2 regions of the Lysinibacillus sp. NPDC093216 genome follow, and region 2 is predicted to be linked to the other one. Evidence: riboswitches for the same ligand, from Rfam matches in the RefSeq annotation. Region 2 holds a riboswitch; the other holds the start of a gene.

Evidence for each region. Region 2 has a riboswitch for cobalamin ahead of nikA (nickel ABC transporter substrate-binding protein). Riboswitches for the same ligand answer to the same signal wherever they lie in the genome.
Region 1: linked by a shared signal. The riboswitch ahead of ACQKOG_RS05195 (hypothetical protein) and the one ahead of nikA (nickel ABC transporter substrate-binding protein) in region 2 are both predicted to bind cobalamin.

The regions. Positions count from the first base shown of each region.
Region 1 is NZ_JBNNVB010000003.1:112,028-119,585, forward strand. It holds gene ACQKOG_RS05180 (tyrosine-protein phosphatase) at 1-8, opposite strand, end outside; gene ACQKOG_RS05185 (hypothetical protein) at 156-701, shown strand; gene ACQKOG_RS05190 (ABC transporter substrate-binding protein) at 938-1,900, opposite strand; gene ACQKOG_RS05195 (hypothetical protein) at 1,902-2,444, opposite strand; cobalamin riboswitch at 2,645-2,850, opposite strand; gene ACQKOG_RS05200 (hypothetical protein) at 3,084-3,632, opposite strand; gene ACQKOG_RS05205 (NlpC/P60 family protein) at 4,204-5,412, opposite strand; gene ACQKOG_RS05210 (ABC1 kinase family protein) at 5,870-7,558, opposite strand, start outside.
Region 2 is NZ_JBNNVB010000016.1:1,513-9,070, reverse strand. It holds gene ACQKOG_RS16875 (NUDIX hydrolase) at 1-219, opposite strand, end outside; gene ACQKOG_RS16870 (ABC transporter ATP-binding protein) at 284-1,081, opposite strand; gene ACQKOG_RS16865 (ABC transporter ATP-binding protein) at 1,094-1,867, opposite strand; gene ACQKOG_RS16860 (ABC transporter permease subunit) at 1,878-2,678, opposite strand; gene nikB (nickel ABC transporter permease) at 2,680-3,633, opposite strand; gene nikA (nickel ABC transporter substrate-binding protein) at 3,705-5,318, opposite strand; cobalamin riboswitch at 5,469-5,661, opposite strand; gene ACQKOG_RS16845 (hypothetical protein) at 5,829-6,128, opposite strand; gene ACQKOG_RS16840 (alpha/beta fold hydrolase) at 6,513-7,358, opposite strand.

The DNA of each region.
Region 1 (7,558 bases), on a different contig from region 2:
TGTTTCATTCACTGCACCTCTCTCTGTTAGCAAGCATGCTTACCTCTATATTATAGAACAATTCGATATAATACCAATTTTCGCACTAGGGAATGTCATACGCTACTTTGAACGCTGAGGGGGGGATTTCAGCGAATCTTTATTGAAGCGGGGAGATGGCCGTATTACCTGATCACTTTTTCATCAAAGCGGAGCAGTTATCCACTCTAACCGATCACTTTTTCATCAAAGCAGAGCAGTTATCCACCTTACCTGATCACTTTTTCATCAAAGCAGAGCAGTTATCCACTTTACCTGATCACTTCTTCATCAAAGCGGAGCAGTTATCCACTCTAACCGATCACTTCTGCTTCATAGCGGAGCAGTTATCCACTCTAACCGATCACTTCTGCTTCATAGCGGAGCAGTTATCCACTCTAACCGATCACTTTCTCTTCAAAGCAGAGCAGTTATCCACTTTACCTGATCACTTCTTCATCAAAGCGGATCAGTTATCCACTCCAACCGATCACTTCTGCTTCATAGCGGAGCAGTTATCCACTCTAACCGATCACTTTCTCTTCAAAGCAGAGCAGTTATCCACTCTACCTGATCACTTCTTCATCATAGCGGAGCAGTTATCCACTCCAACCGATCACTTCTGCTTCATAGCGGAGCAGTTATCCACTCCAACTGATCACTTCTTCATCAAAGCGGAGTAGTTATCCACTCTAACCGATCACTTCTGCTTCAAAGTGGATCAGTTATCCACTCCAACCGATCACTTTCTCTTCAAAGCGGATCAGTTATCCACTCCAACCGATCACTTTCTCTTCAAAGCGGATCAGTTATCCACTCCAACCGACACTTCTTCACCGAAGAGAAACGGGTTTTTACCCTGACATTTCACTATTATCCATCAAAAAAGCTGCCCTTGATAAAGGACAGCTCCAAAATACTATTTAAATAACTCAGGGTAAACTGCTTTTGCTATTAACTCAACAGCTTCGCCAATACGCGGACCCGGACGGTTTGAAATATCAGTGTCTATAGAATACACCGCTTTATTTTGAATGGCAGTGATTGAATTCCATCCATCACGAGAGAGGATTTCTGCCGTTGGGTTTTCCCCATAGTTTACGGTTGTTAAAATGACATCTGGATTTTTTGCAATAATATCTTCCTCAGATACCTTTGCCCAACTTTTGAGGTCAGCAAAAACGTTCTTAACATTTGCAGCATCTAAAATCTCTTGTTGGAATGTACCAGAACCAGGTGTATATATGTCTGGCTTCGGACTAATTTCTAAATAGATATTTTTTGGTTCTTTCACATCTTTAACTTTTGCTTGGACTTCTGCAATTTTACCTTTAATATCATCATTTAACTTGTCGCCTTTATCTTTGATTCCCATAACTGTTGCGATTTGTTGGATATCCCCGTACACATCATCAAATGTTTTAGCCGATTGAATGGCAAACACTTTAATACCTGCATCTTCGAGACCTTTTAAGGCATTTAAATTTTCTTCATCGCCTCCAGTTGTATAGGCAATAACGACATCTGGCTTTAACGCTAAATTACGCTCACTATTGAATTTTACAGAATCAGAAACACGTTCAATTTTTTGCGCTTCTTCCGGATACGTATCATATTCAGTTGCACCAACGATTTTATCCCCCACACCTAGAGCAAATAAAATTTCTGTATTACTTGGTTGCAATGAAACAATAGTTTTAGGTGCGGCAGCAAACTCTACTTCTACGCCACGGTCATCCTTAACTTTATATCTAGTTTTCTCAACTTGTTGATCTTCCTTAGAAATAGTCTCTTTATTAATATCCTCTTTCGCGCCACAGCCAACTAAAACGAGTGCTAACATTAACACAGAAAGCCATTGTAGCTTAAACATTTTCTTCATTTCATTGATTCTCCTTTTTCTTTTTCATCGGGTATGACTTACTAATAAACGGTATTTCAGCAATACCAGCCTGCTGATTCATAAAGACAACCATTACAAAAAAGACATTGGCTAGTAATCCTAAATAATCAAAGAGAATAGCAGGTACTTCCCGTTCTTCAGATACTTTGTGCAAAACGCGATATGATTTTTTCGCCTCACTACGGCATAAATGTAATGCAGTAGCAGCCTCTGTCCCTTGAGGTAATACAAAGTTTTGTATTTCATCCTTAACATGACTAACATAGAAATCATAGCGATTACTTAGCCAAGTCAAATTATCTTCAGTTACCGCCAATTTACCTCGTACTGAGCCATTTACATGGTAAGCCATTGGTAAAATGGCTAGTAAATCATCTACTACTACCTCTACCGTTTCCTTTTTTACCGCCACCAAAGCGACGCCAATATGTGTTGTAAGGCTATCTGTTCGAATTTCAAAATCTACCGTTGATGCCTTTTCACGCATAAATGGATAACAAGAATAACGTGCATCTTTTTTCAAATCTAAGTCCCCGCTTTCCTTCGTGAAAAATTCTTACTTTATTCACACCTTCTTAGGATTCCAGCAGGTGAAAGATAAGTGTACATAAAAAAAACGTTGTTCCCACTCCTAAGGAAACAACGAAAATAACATAATAGTGTCGTATAGACACAACATAGCCTATGTAATTGCCGCATATTCTCCTAGCTTCCGAAGAGTTATCATACGTTCAAACAAAGGTCGGTCTCCTGGCTTGTACAGTTCACTACATTCAATCATGTTGTGAGTCATAAAAACCTTCCCATCAGATAATTCGACAGTGGTATATCTTTATGATTCCTGTACTTACAGTTGCGGAAACAGCTTCGGTTTTTCACCGAATTCCCGATTATGCTATAGTTTAGCACCCTTATTCTGCAAGAATTATTCACTTGTTTAGCAGTTTAACATAGATTAATAGGAAAAAATAGCTGTGGAATTAGAATAAACAAATACGATGGATAAAGATCATGCAGGTATCACCTTATGCACGCGGGTGTATTCGTTACCCCACGGGCATTTCACATGCTCGTGCAGGTATTTGTTATATTTCATAGATTGATGTTATAAAAGCTATCTCTCAACGAAAGCATGCGCAAAAAAACAGCTATTTTACATCTTTTAACGGATGGCATTCTTATATTTCTTTTTGCATTTAACATCTTCTTCTTCTTCAATTAAACGTCGAGCAATCTCTAGTAGTTTTGGGTCATTCGTTGCATCGAATAGCTTTTTAAAAGATACAATAATATCATAGCGTATCAATGTCGGGTGCTTTTCGTCTAAGCATATTTGAAATCTTTTCGCCAAATATGACACGACTAAATCTCTTTGTACCTGCCCTGCTAAACCTATTCTCCAAATCGCCTGCAAAGTATGCCTCGAAGTTTCTGTTTTTTCATCATACGTTACTGCCCAAATCTTTAAGAAGTCCTCTAATACTCTTTCTTCGGGATCACTTTTTGCTGCCAATGCGCATAAAAATTGTGCAGCACTTGCACGTACATGTCCATTTTTGTATGTAAGAGCTTGAACAAGTTGTTCCCAAACTGAATATGTCCAATCAACTGGTTCTTGCATAATTTTCATTAATTCTTCGTATGATTTGTATTGAATATCAAGGTCACGCTCTGTTAAATTACTAAAAAGTTGCAAAATCTCTTTTTCCATGATTCATCCCTACCTTTATTGTTTCAGAACGTAAAAATGGTAAACTTGTAAGTATTGTATTAATTTCTATCATTCGTTACTTTACTACTACGAAACTAAAGTCACAAACACTTTTAATTTCAAAGTAAGGTCCCAATTATTATATTTCAAAATTATCAGAAATGAGTATCAATATGCAAGGAAACATTTCTTTCGGCTATAAAAGACACATTTTACATGTTAGCTTTATAATCGGAATTAGCCTTCTATGAATCCAAGCGAAATACGCTATAACGATGGCAATCATTATATGGATAATTGATGCTATACCTTACATCGGCTCTATTTTCATTTTAGTAACTGGTAATATGGTAGTAAATATATCTACTTATGTAAATAAATTCATCCTAGATGTTATTTTACTCATTATTCATCGACTAGTCGAGCCTAAATTAATGGATCACTATATCAGGGATGATAGGTTTACTCGCAAAATCTTGAATACCGTCAAATATTAAAAAAGGTCATCTTTGTAATTTTTTTTACAAAGATGACCTTTTCGCTATTTAAATCGTCTATATAATAGTAGGGCTTATTGAATACGACCGAAGCCTACTAAATATTGATTCCACCAATCAAGTGATTCAATGACAACACCTTTATTTTGAGCATCGATCATCGTGTTATTTCCTAAGTAAATACCTACATGCGCTATGCCTGAACCATAGCTGAAGAATACTAGGTCACCTACACGTGCTTCACTTGCTGAAATACGTTGTGTTGCTAAATATTGTTGTGATGCTGTACGTGGTAAAGATACGCCTGCTTGTTTGTAAGACCATTGCACAAGACCTGAACAGTCAAATCCTGTTGATGGGTTACTGCCGCCCCAAACATAGCTACGGCCTAAGAATTGCTTTGCAGTTGAAATTGCATCACCTGAAGATGCAGTACCTGAACCAGAACCAACAACGACTTTTTGTAGTGATTTTTCATTGTTCGCTTTGCCACTATTGTTAGTGTTGCTAGTATTACTGTTACTATTATTATTGTTACTAGTATTATTGTTAACGTCGTTATTTGTTGCTTGTACTACTGGAGTAGCTGCTTGAAGTGCACGTAAACGAGCTGCTTCTTCCTCTGCTGCTTTACGTTCTGCTTCTAAACGTTCTTCTTCTTGTTTCGTTGCAATTTGTGCCTTTAAAGCTAGAGATTTCGCTTCATTCTCAGCTTTTTTTACTTCCATTTCGCTTTCCTTTTGTTGAAGCTCTTGGAATTGTTTTTGAAGCTCTTTTTGTTTTTCATCTAATGTTGTTTTTTGTTTCTCTAAATTAGCCTTATCCGCTTCTTGTTGATCTACTAATTCTTGGTCAGCATCCATTAATGTTTTTACCGCTACGACACGGTCCATTAAATCTGCAAAGCTTTTCGATTCAAGAACAGCACTTAAATATATACCTACAGTGTTATCTTGAGCTTGGTATGCAGCCATACGTTCACTTAAAATTGTTGAACGTTGCTCAATACGTTTTTTAGTATCTACAATATTTGCATCAACTTCTTTAATATCTGCTTGTACTTTGTTAAATACTTTTACTTTTTCATCGATCTCTTTTTGTAAATTAGTTAATTCTTCTTGTAGCTTTTTAACCTCTGTATCTATTTTAGCTTTCTTATCAATCATTTGTTGAGATGTTTCTTCTGCGTGCACTACGGTTGGTTGAACTGTATTAAATAATAAGCCGCCAGCTAGTGCTAATGCTAGCACCATCGACTTACGCCATTTATTGCGTTTACCCACGTTATTCTTCCCCTTCACTAGTCAATTTCGCTCTTCGTATTTTAATGTAATCACTGGAACGATTTCTTTTATTTTCTCTTATATATTTATTAGCCTTTTAAAGTTTAGCATTATTAGCATAACTTTTATACTATTTCACGGCTTTTTAATCGTTTAGTAAAACTCGCAACATTCTTGTAATATTCACGTAAATTCTATTAAATTCTACAAAACTACATTTTATTCTACATAACAACGTTTTTAACTGCTTTACCATTAGACCCAATTTCTGTTTTGTAATGTTTTTGTAATATTTCTCGAGAACATTTACCCATTATGCCTCTGCATAATTGCGTCCAGAATCGGCTAAAAGAAGTTAAAATAAAAAAAAGGTAAGGGAGCATTTCCCCTACCTCATCTTGTCGCAAATGTATTTCAATGAACAAAGATATTAATTTCCACTCCAAGTTGGCGCTTCCTATTGCCTCATAGAACGTAACGCTTGGATAGAAAGGCGTACCAAAAGAATGGCACATAAAAACAATCCCAAGTATGCAGCTGTATTTAAATAAACAGCGTATGCATCACGAATAAATTGCGAGATTGCTAAAAGTGCTACAGAAACAATGCCAAAGGTAATACCTACGAGAAGTAAGACGAAACGGGAAAACAAATTTGTAATAAAACGAGCATTATCCTCATCCGAAAAAACATCGTGATGTAAGATAATTTTTCCACTCTCTACCCGTTGAATGAGCTGGTTAACTCGTCTTGGCATTTTGCGCAATGCCGGAATAAGCATTGCTAATTCTTCTTGTAAACGTTCCTTCGTTGCCATCGGTTCTTTAAATGGCTTCAGGAAGGATGCTCGCATATATGCAGATGAAAAATCTTTTGCTTCCGTAAAAATATCAAAATTCGGGTCAATTACCCGTAAAGTCCCCTCTAATGTTACTAATGAACGCAGCGCTAAACCTACTGCTGGATAGAAAGCAAGACCAAAATCCCGAACAACCGTAAATAACGCATGTATTAATTCTTCTGTCGGAATTCGATCCACGTAAGAAATTTTCAAGAGAATTTGATCAATTGCTTGTTCTATCTTTGCACGATCTGCATGATCAGCGTTTTCAACCAATAATGTTACACCGTCAAATAAAGTATTTGAATCATTTAGATGAATCCCCATTAAAATTAGCTTTAAGCCCTCTTGTTGTGTAGCTCCCAAACGGCCAACAGCCCCAAAATCAAGGAGGATCGGTGTGCCATCCGTCTCATCAATCTGAATATTTCCTGGATGTGGATCTGCATGAAATATACCCGAAACAAGCATCTGTTCAATGAAGGAGTATAAAACAGTCCGTGCAAACTGCCTACGATTATTTCCTAATCGATTAAATTCAGCCGCAGCATTTGCAACGCTTTTCCCCCGTACATATTCCATGACAATAATATTTTCATTACAGTATTTTGTATAGATTTTAGGAATCTTCACCTTATAATCGCTTTTAGTAAGAGCATTCGTCACCTGCAATGTATTACGAGCCTCAATATCTAAATGAACTTCCTCGCGTAACCCATCGCCAAATCCTTTAGCAAGCTCTCGAAAACCAAGTGACTCAGCCCATGTAGATTTGTTTGAAAGCCAATTGGCAAATTCCTCTAAAATATCGAGATCGTCTCGCATGATTTCCTTCACGTCTGGACGTAGTAGCTTCACCACGACTTCATCAAAATTTTTCAATCGTGCCTTATGTACTTGTCCAATAGATGCTGCCGCAATAGGCTCCATTTGAAAGCTTACAAATATTTCATTCATAGGCTTCGGAAGTGAATCTTCTAAAATTTGTGATACCTGCTCTGACGATAAAGGCTTCACATTATGTTGTAGCTTCTCTAACTCGTCAATAAAAATAGGCGAAAACAGTTCCTTACGAGTAGAAAGTACCTGACCAAATTTAATAAATATCCCACCACATTGCTCCAAAGTTATCCTTAAAGCAACGGCAAGCTCCTTTTCATTTTCTCGTTGTCTTGCGTATTTAATCGTTTGAACAACACCATTTGTCACTGCTATTTTTAACACCTGACGCAAACGCTTTTGCTGCCGCCAGTAACTACGAAGGCGCAATAATAAATTTTTTTTGCCATTCCGACGATCTCTAGC
Region 2 (7,558 bases):
AATTGTACCTAAATAGTTTAAGTTCTTTATATTTGCCTCGATTTCTTCAAGTACTTCTCTCTTTATTGCATGAGAACTTGTCTCCCCATATTCAATTCCTCCGCCAATTGGCCGATAGTAATGATCTCCCTTTACTTCATCGAAGCCTTCAGAGACAAGTATTGAATCGCCTTTCCTAAATACACAAATAGCAATTGCTCGAATTTGACCTTTCTTCATCCTATACCTCCATTATCTTCAGTGATTTTGCAAGATTTTTCCTTATTATAACAAATGAATACTTTTATTTTTTTATCGTTCTTTCTCGAGGATGCGATGGCAAAATAGCATTATATAGTTCTAGAGATGCAGGGTGCTTGAATGCACCATCTTTCCCAATCTCCTCAACTAGCTGACCGTGCTGCATCACGACGATTCGGTCTGACATAAAACGTGTTGCTTGTAAGTCATGAGAAATGAAAATGTAAGCAAGTTGCATGTCTTTTTGAAGAGTTTGTAGTAATTGTATAATATGCTGCTGCAAAATCATATCAAGACTACTAATGGCTTCATCCAATACAATCAATTTCGGATTTAAAGCAAGAGCTCTTGCAATGTTGACACGTTGCTGTTGCCCACCACTAAGTTGCGCAGGATATTTTTGAGCGATTGTTCTATCTAACTCCACGCAGTCTAGTAATTCCATTACTTTATGTTGTCTCTCTGTTTTGCTGAAACGTTCGAAATTTAGGAGAGGTTCTTCTACTATCTCAAAAATCGTCTGCTTCGGATTAAATGAATGATAGCTATTTTGAAAGACAGCCTGTAAATCTCTACGTATTATTTTTTTGTGCTTACTTGTTGTTTCATAAAGATTAATTCCTTGAAATAGAACCTCACCTTTTGTTGGTCGTTCAATTCCTAAAATAATGCGGCCTAATGTACTTTTGCCTGAACCACTTTGACCGACGATTCCTAAACATTCACCCTCCTGAAGTGAAAATGTTACATTTTGTAACACAGGAGCTTCCTGTCCTCGTTTGAACATGAATGGTTTGTGAGCATAATGCATCTCTATATTGTTCACTTCTAGCAGCGTCATATTTTTTCACCTCTAAAACATAATTCTTGATTGTAAAAGTTTCTTTGTATAAGGATGCTGAGGCGCATCAAAAAAATCATAGACATTCGTGTGCTCAATCATTTCACCTTGATACATCACGGCCACATCGTCAGCTAGTTCAGCAATAACACCTATATCATGTGTCACAAGAATAATAGCAGCCTCTGTTTCCGAACGAATACGATCAAATAATGTTAATACTTGTTTTTGATTGACTGTGTCAAGGGCTGTCGTTGGTTCATCTGCAATATATATAGAAGCTTGTATCGCCAATGACAAAGCAATCATCACTCGCTGTAACATTCCGCCACTTAATTGGAAAGGATAATAGCGCAAAAGCTTTTCTGGATTGGGTAAATTGACTTTATACATAGCATCAATGGCAATCTGTCTCATTTCTTTTTTAGTAATTACAAAGTGAGCTTTTAATGATTCCCGAAAATGACTTTCGATTGTTTGAATACGATCAAAAGCTGTAGACGGATTTTGCATAATCATAGACAGATGCCTTCCGCGATACGCTCTCAATTTAGCAGCTGATACATTCAATAAATTTTCTTGTTGGTAGATGATTTGGCCTTGTGTGATCTGCGCCGAAGCCGGTAATGATTGCATGATAGCGCGGCAAAGCATTGTCTTGCCACTACCACTTTCCCCTATAATCCCTAAGACACGCCCTTTATAGGCTGTCAAATTGATAGAGGTTACTATATTTTTCTCACCGATTTTTACCGTTAAGTCTTTCACTTCTAAAACTTTCTCCATAATTACCCCTTTACTGGTCAAGCTTCTTGAAACTACTTGCCAAATGATTCAATAATAGCACAACAAGGACGATGGCAAGTCCAGGATAAAGCATTAATTCAGGATGTTGACGGATGTATTGTTTTCCTTCATTCACCATCATTCCCCATTCAGGGATGGGGGCCTGCACGCCAAGTCCAATAAAGGAAAAGCCTGCAATTTCTAAAATAACCTTTCCTATATCTAATACGACTATTGTTACGATAGGTGGCAGTAAATTGGGGATATAATGGCGTTTGATTAATTTGATTCCAGAAGTGCCACTGATTCTTGCTGCTTGAATAAAATCTTTTTCGTTCATTCCAATAAATAAACTTCTTATCAATCTTGAATAATAAATAAATTGCGTAAAAATAAGTGCGATCAACACATTTTTTAAGCTAGGACCTAATAAACCTAAAAGTCCAAATGCAAGGACAAGTGTAGGAAAAGCTAATAAAATATCACATATTCGAATAAATAGGAAATCTATCAGGCCTCGTTTTAGCGCAACAAAAGCACCTAGTAAGATCGCTAAAAGAATGGCTACTATTTGAATGACGAGCGCTGATCCTAAAGAATAGCGAATACCTAAAAGCAATCGTGAAAAAACACATCTTCCTAAATGATCTGTACCTAATGGATAGTCCCATGTTGGACCTGAAAATTTCTTTGATATATCGACTGCTAAAGGGTCATGAGGCATTAAAATTGGCGCAAACAGTCCTAACAAGCCAATGACTAGCAGTATCGTTAGACTAAATAATCTGAGTTCTTTATGTAATAGGCTCACTTCAATCTCTCCTGTCCTTCATCATCAGATGAGGATCCAATAGACGATGCAATACATCTGTGCATAAATTTGCAAGCACATAAATGACAGCAATAATCAATACATAGCATTGTACAACTGGGTAATCCCTGTTAATAATGGATTCTATTAAATACCTCCCAAGTCCTGGCCAACTAAAAACCTGCTCTACAATTACTGCACCACCTAGTAAATTACCAAGCGTCATACCTAACACAGTAGATAGCGGGATAATAGCATTTCTCAAAACATGGCGTACGAGGATCACAGAGTTTTTTAATCCTCTTAGCTGTGCATATTGAACATAATGCTGTTGTAATTCCTCAATGATGGTTGTACGGATAAACTGGACGAACAGTCCAATTGTTGGTAAAGCTAATGCGAGTGCAGGTAAAACTAGATGTACTAGTGTGCCCTTTCCATTTGTCGGGAAGATCCCTAATTTCAAGCTAAATATATATAATAGTAAAAAACCTAACCAAAATGTTGGAATCGATACACTCATGATAGTCAATAGTCTAATGATTTTATCGATGATGGAATGCTTATATAATGCACTTATGATCCCTAATGGTATACTTAATCCTAAAATTAACACAAATGCAGCAACTGCTAATTCAATGGTAGCGGGTAATTTCGCGAAAAGTTCATGTGCTACTGGTAATTTACTAACAAAAGATGTACCAAAATCTAAATGCAAAACGCCTTTTATCCACAGTAAATATTGAATAAGAAAAGGTTTGTCTGTTCCAAGTTCTTCACGTAATGCTTGAATGGCTTCTGCTGTTGGTGCAACTCTTGCCAATCTAAGAATGACCTCAGCAGGTTCTACTGGAACGAAACGAATAAATACAAAAGTCAGGATGGATACGCCCAATAGTACAAACGGTAAAGTCAAAATTCTTTTTAAACAAAACATCCATGTCGATTCATACATGCTGTCACTTCCTAATCAATCCTATGATAAAGAGAGAGCTGTCTTTGATAGACATACTCTCTCTTTTACAGTTATTTTTCTTTATCCATTTGTGCAAATGGAATATCATATTCAGATGCACGTGGAGCAAAATCCTTCATATATGGCTGATAAATCACGTTATTTGTTTCGTAAGATATAGGATAGAATAGTGCTTGGTCATGGAACATTGTTAAAATATCCGTATAAAGTTGCACTCGCTCTTTTTCATCTGTACCTACTAATAATTGATGAATGCTATTATCGATTTCTTTGGCATTTGGTAAGCCTAATTTTGCTTCATAGACACCATTAGCGTTTGGTGTAGCTGATTCATTAGCAAAGCTATGTGGATCTGTTGGTGGTCCATTTGTACGCCAGAAATTAATATCAACTTGATCATCCATTAATTTTTGCAGACCTACCATCACATCTGCGCCTTCTAAATTCAATTGTACCCCTATTTTCGCAAGTTCACCTTGCATTAGTTCTGCCATAGGTTTTTGAATCGCATCTGTCGCAATGTAGATTAAATCTAATGTTAGTGGCTGTCCGTTTTTAGAGCGAATTTTTTCACCCTTCTGAAGCGTCCATCCCGCTTCATCTAGCAATTGTTGCGCTTTTTTCGGATTATATAAAATTGGCGCTAAATCAATATTGGCATAAGGCACAGCATCCCAAAATAGTGTATTGGCCACTTTTTCAGTACCATGTGTAATACTGTCAACCATCTGTTCCTTATTGATTGCATATTGAATCGCTTGACGTACCTTTAATTCTGCTAACGGACCTGACTGTGTATTCAACAGTAGCGCACGCGTAGATAAAGGTTCAGACGTAGCGGTTTTATATTTCCCGCTATCTTTTAAAAACGTATAGTTATCTAAACTAATGATGCCACGACCATATATTAAATCTAATTCTTCGTTTTCAAATGCTAACGAGATAGATTCTGAATCAGGGATAATTTTTACTTTTATTTGTTCTACAAGAGGTTTTTCTCCCCAGTAGTTTTCGTTGCGACTAAATAAAGCATATTCATCCTTTTTGTAATCTGTTAATACCCATGGGCCTGTCCCAATTGGTGCTTTGATTGAATCTTTTGTCGCATCACCTTTAGGGAATCCATTATCACCTAAAAAACGGAAAGGTCTTACGAAGGCAAGTTCGTTTAAGACAGGATAATAGGGTTCATCCAATTGCAAACGAATTGTAAAGTCATCCACTTTCACAACCTCTTTAATATGATTAACCATGCCCATCCAAGAATGCATATCACGATTTGCTAAAACTGCATGAAAGTTACGAATCACATTGTCTGCATTAAAAGCCGTTCCGTCAGAATACTTGACATCTTTTCTTAAATGGAAAACATAAGAAGTTTTGTCCTTTGAGATGTCCCAACTTTCTGCTAGTTTCGGCGTAATTGTTCCGTCATCGTTATATTCAACCAATGATTCATAGACCATCGCTTGTGCTGTCATTTGATTTGGTAAATATGTATGGGGATTTAATGGACCTACATCTAATGGCCATCCAATCGTTATCATTTTTTCGTCAGTCTGTTGTTTCGTTGCTGTCTCTTCCTTTTCAGTGCTTGTACAGCCAGTAAGTAAACTGAACATCATAACAAGCATGAAAGGAAGTAAATACTTTGTCAATCTCATTTTCTGTCTCCTATCTTTGTTTGTGGTGCACTAAATGAAGAATCTACAGAGTGAAAAAAGGCATAAAAAAAACCTTATTCCAAAAGAATAAGGACAGAATAACTTACTGTGAGTAAGCCCCTATCCATCTCCCTATCTTTCGTAGATCATCAATGAATCTCCTTACAAGCAGGCATTCTGGCTCATGAATCATGATTTTGCTTCACCTTCCCAAGTATTCACTCAGTGGTAATCTAAACAAAACTCCTCATTTACAGCTGCGGGACAGCATGGGATTTACACCCATTTTCCTTTTAATTGAATGAAAGCTTATTTCACTCAAACTTGTAATGATTGCTATGAAATTTGTATTAAACATAACATGCTCAAATGTTCACGTCAATTTTATTTTCTGAATATAATAATAACCTTATAGTAATGACTAACATAATAAGACCAGGAATCTTAGTCCTGGTCTCTTGTACAACATCGGTTGTGTAAATAAGAAAGTCTTATGGAACAGAAGATAAATCAAAGATGTTGTACACAGGACATGGCAACACCATCTGTGGAGAGCTTTGTAACGCTTCTCTTAAGTACATAAGAACCCCACTGCTTATCTGTGGGAGTAGTCAGAAAGATGTTGCGGATAAAGCCAGGCATCTTTTTTAATGATTCAATGCTCTTGGCTGACTTAAGACAGCTCAAATGATACGCCTGTTCATCAATACTTGCGTTGAAAAGGGGATGAGTAATATCTAGGATTGGCAATTGAATATCATGCTCGAAAACCGCATAAAGAATACGCTTATTTTGATTTACATTCTCCACTTTATCACCACTCTTTTTAACAATTTTTATTGGTGTTCAAGCAACAAATAGATAACCTTTATTTCGGAAATATTTTATCTTTTCCCCAATCTTCTTATAATTAAAGCATTCGTTAGTTGAAGTGCAATAACTTCACCATCTTTTTACAAAGAACGTATCCGATTATTGCTCTAACAAATAAAATATCGGTAGTAAAATCAATCCTAGTAGAAAAAGCACTGGAATGGCGGAAACAATTAAAGAAAAAATTCTCAACTTGCCCTTTTGGCTAAAAAATGCAGCTAGAAATGAGGCTACTATTAAAGAAATGACCACAACGTCCCCAATTTCCGAGGTTCCGTTCACTTCAATTGGTGTAATATTTTTTTGCAATCGCCACGTAGCTCAACATTTAGATACCCAGTTATGAATTTCATTAGCTACTTTTTTAGGGTTATCCCAATGAACCATATGATCAGTTGCTTCCATTGAAACAATGGTGACATTTTCTATATGCTGTTTTAATTTGTTGATTCCAGTTCTTCTAGCGTTTATTAACTCTTTGGGAAGAGTTGCGTGGATAAGAATCAATGGTGATTTTATGTATGGATAAGCTGTTGTAAAACTTTCTCTAAAAAATGCTTTAATAATAGATAATACAGTAAACTTTGAAGTAATAAGTTCATATTTTTCTCTTTTATTAAAAAGTGTTTGAACCATTTGTTCAATTTTTTCATTCCATCGGTCTGTATATTGTTGGTACTCCCCGATTACATCAGCCCAAGTGTCAAAAACCGAGGAATGCTCCATATAATCATTCCACCCATCATATACTTTAGAAAAGGTCATATCTTCTTGGAAATCTGGAAACGTATAGCCACCATCAAGTAAGATAACCCCTTTAATTTTTTTAGGGTACATTTTAGCATAGTGTAAAGCTATATCAGCTCCCCAAGAATGGCCCAAAATATAAAAGGGTTCTTTTAAGACTCGTTCGAATACATCGTTATACCATTTTGCAAGACTTGAAAATAGATAACCATCTTCATTTACAAAAGGAGATGTGCCTCCGTGACCTGGATTATCAAAAGATAATATATGAAAATCATCTTCTAGGTATTCAGCTAACTCAGAAAAGACTGCCCCACTATTTCCAAGTCCGTGTAAACAGACTATTGTGGGTTTAGTGTTCTTTCCTAATTCGTAATAATGGACATCCAACTCTTTAACACATAAACTAATATCCTTCATAATACCTCCTGTTTAGAATTAGTTATATTTGTTTATTTCTACACATTATTACAATGGCCCTTCTTCCACTAACCTCCCCCGTTAGCCATCTATGTAGCGCAAAAATCAACATTTCACCACAGAAAATGAAAGATTATTACGTTCTTTCATGGGAGTTATATAGCAACATTTTTTTAGAATACAGCCTTTACAATTGACTA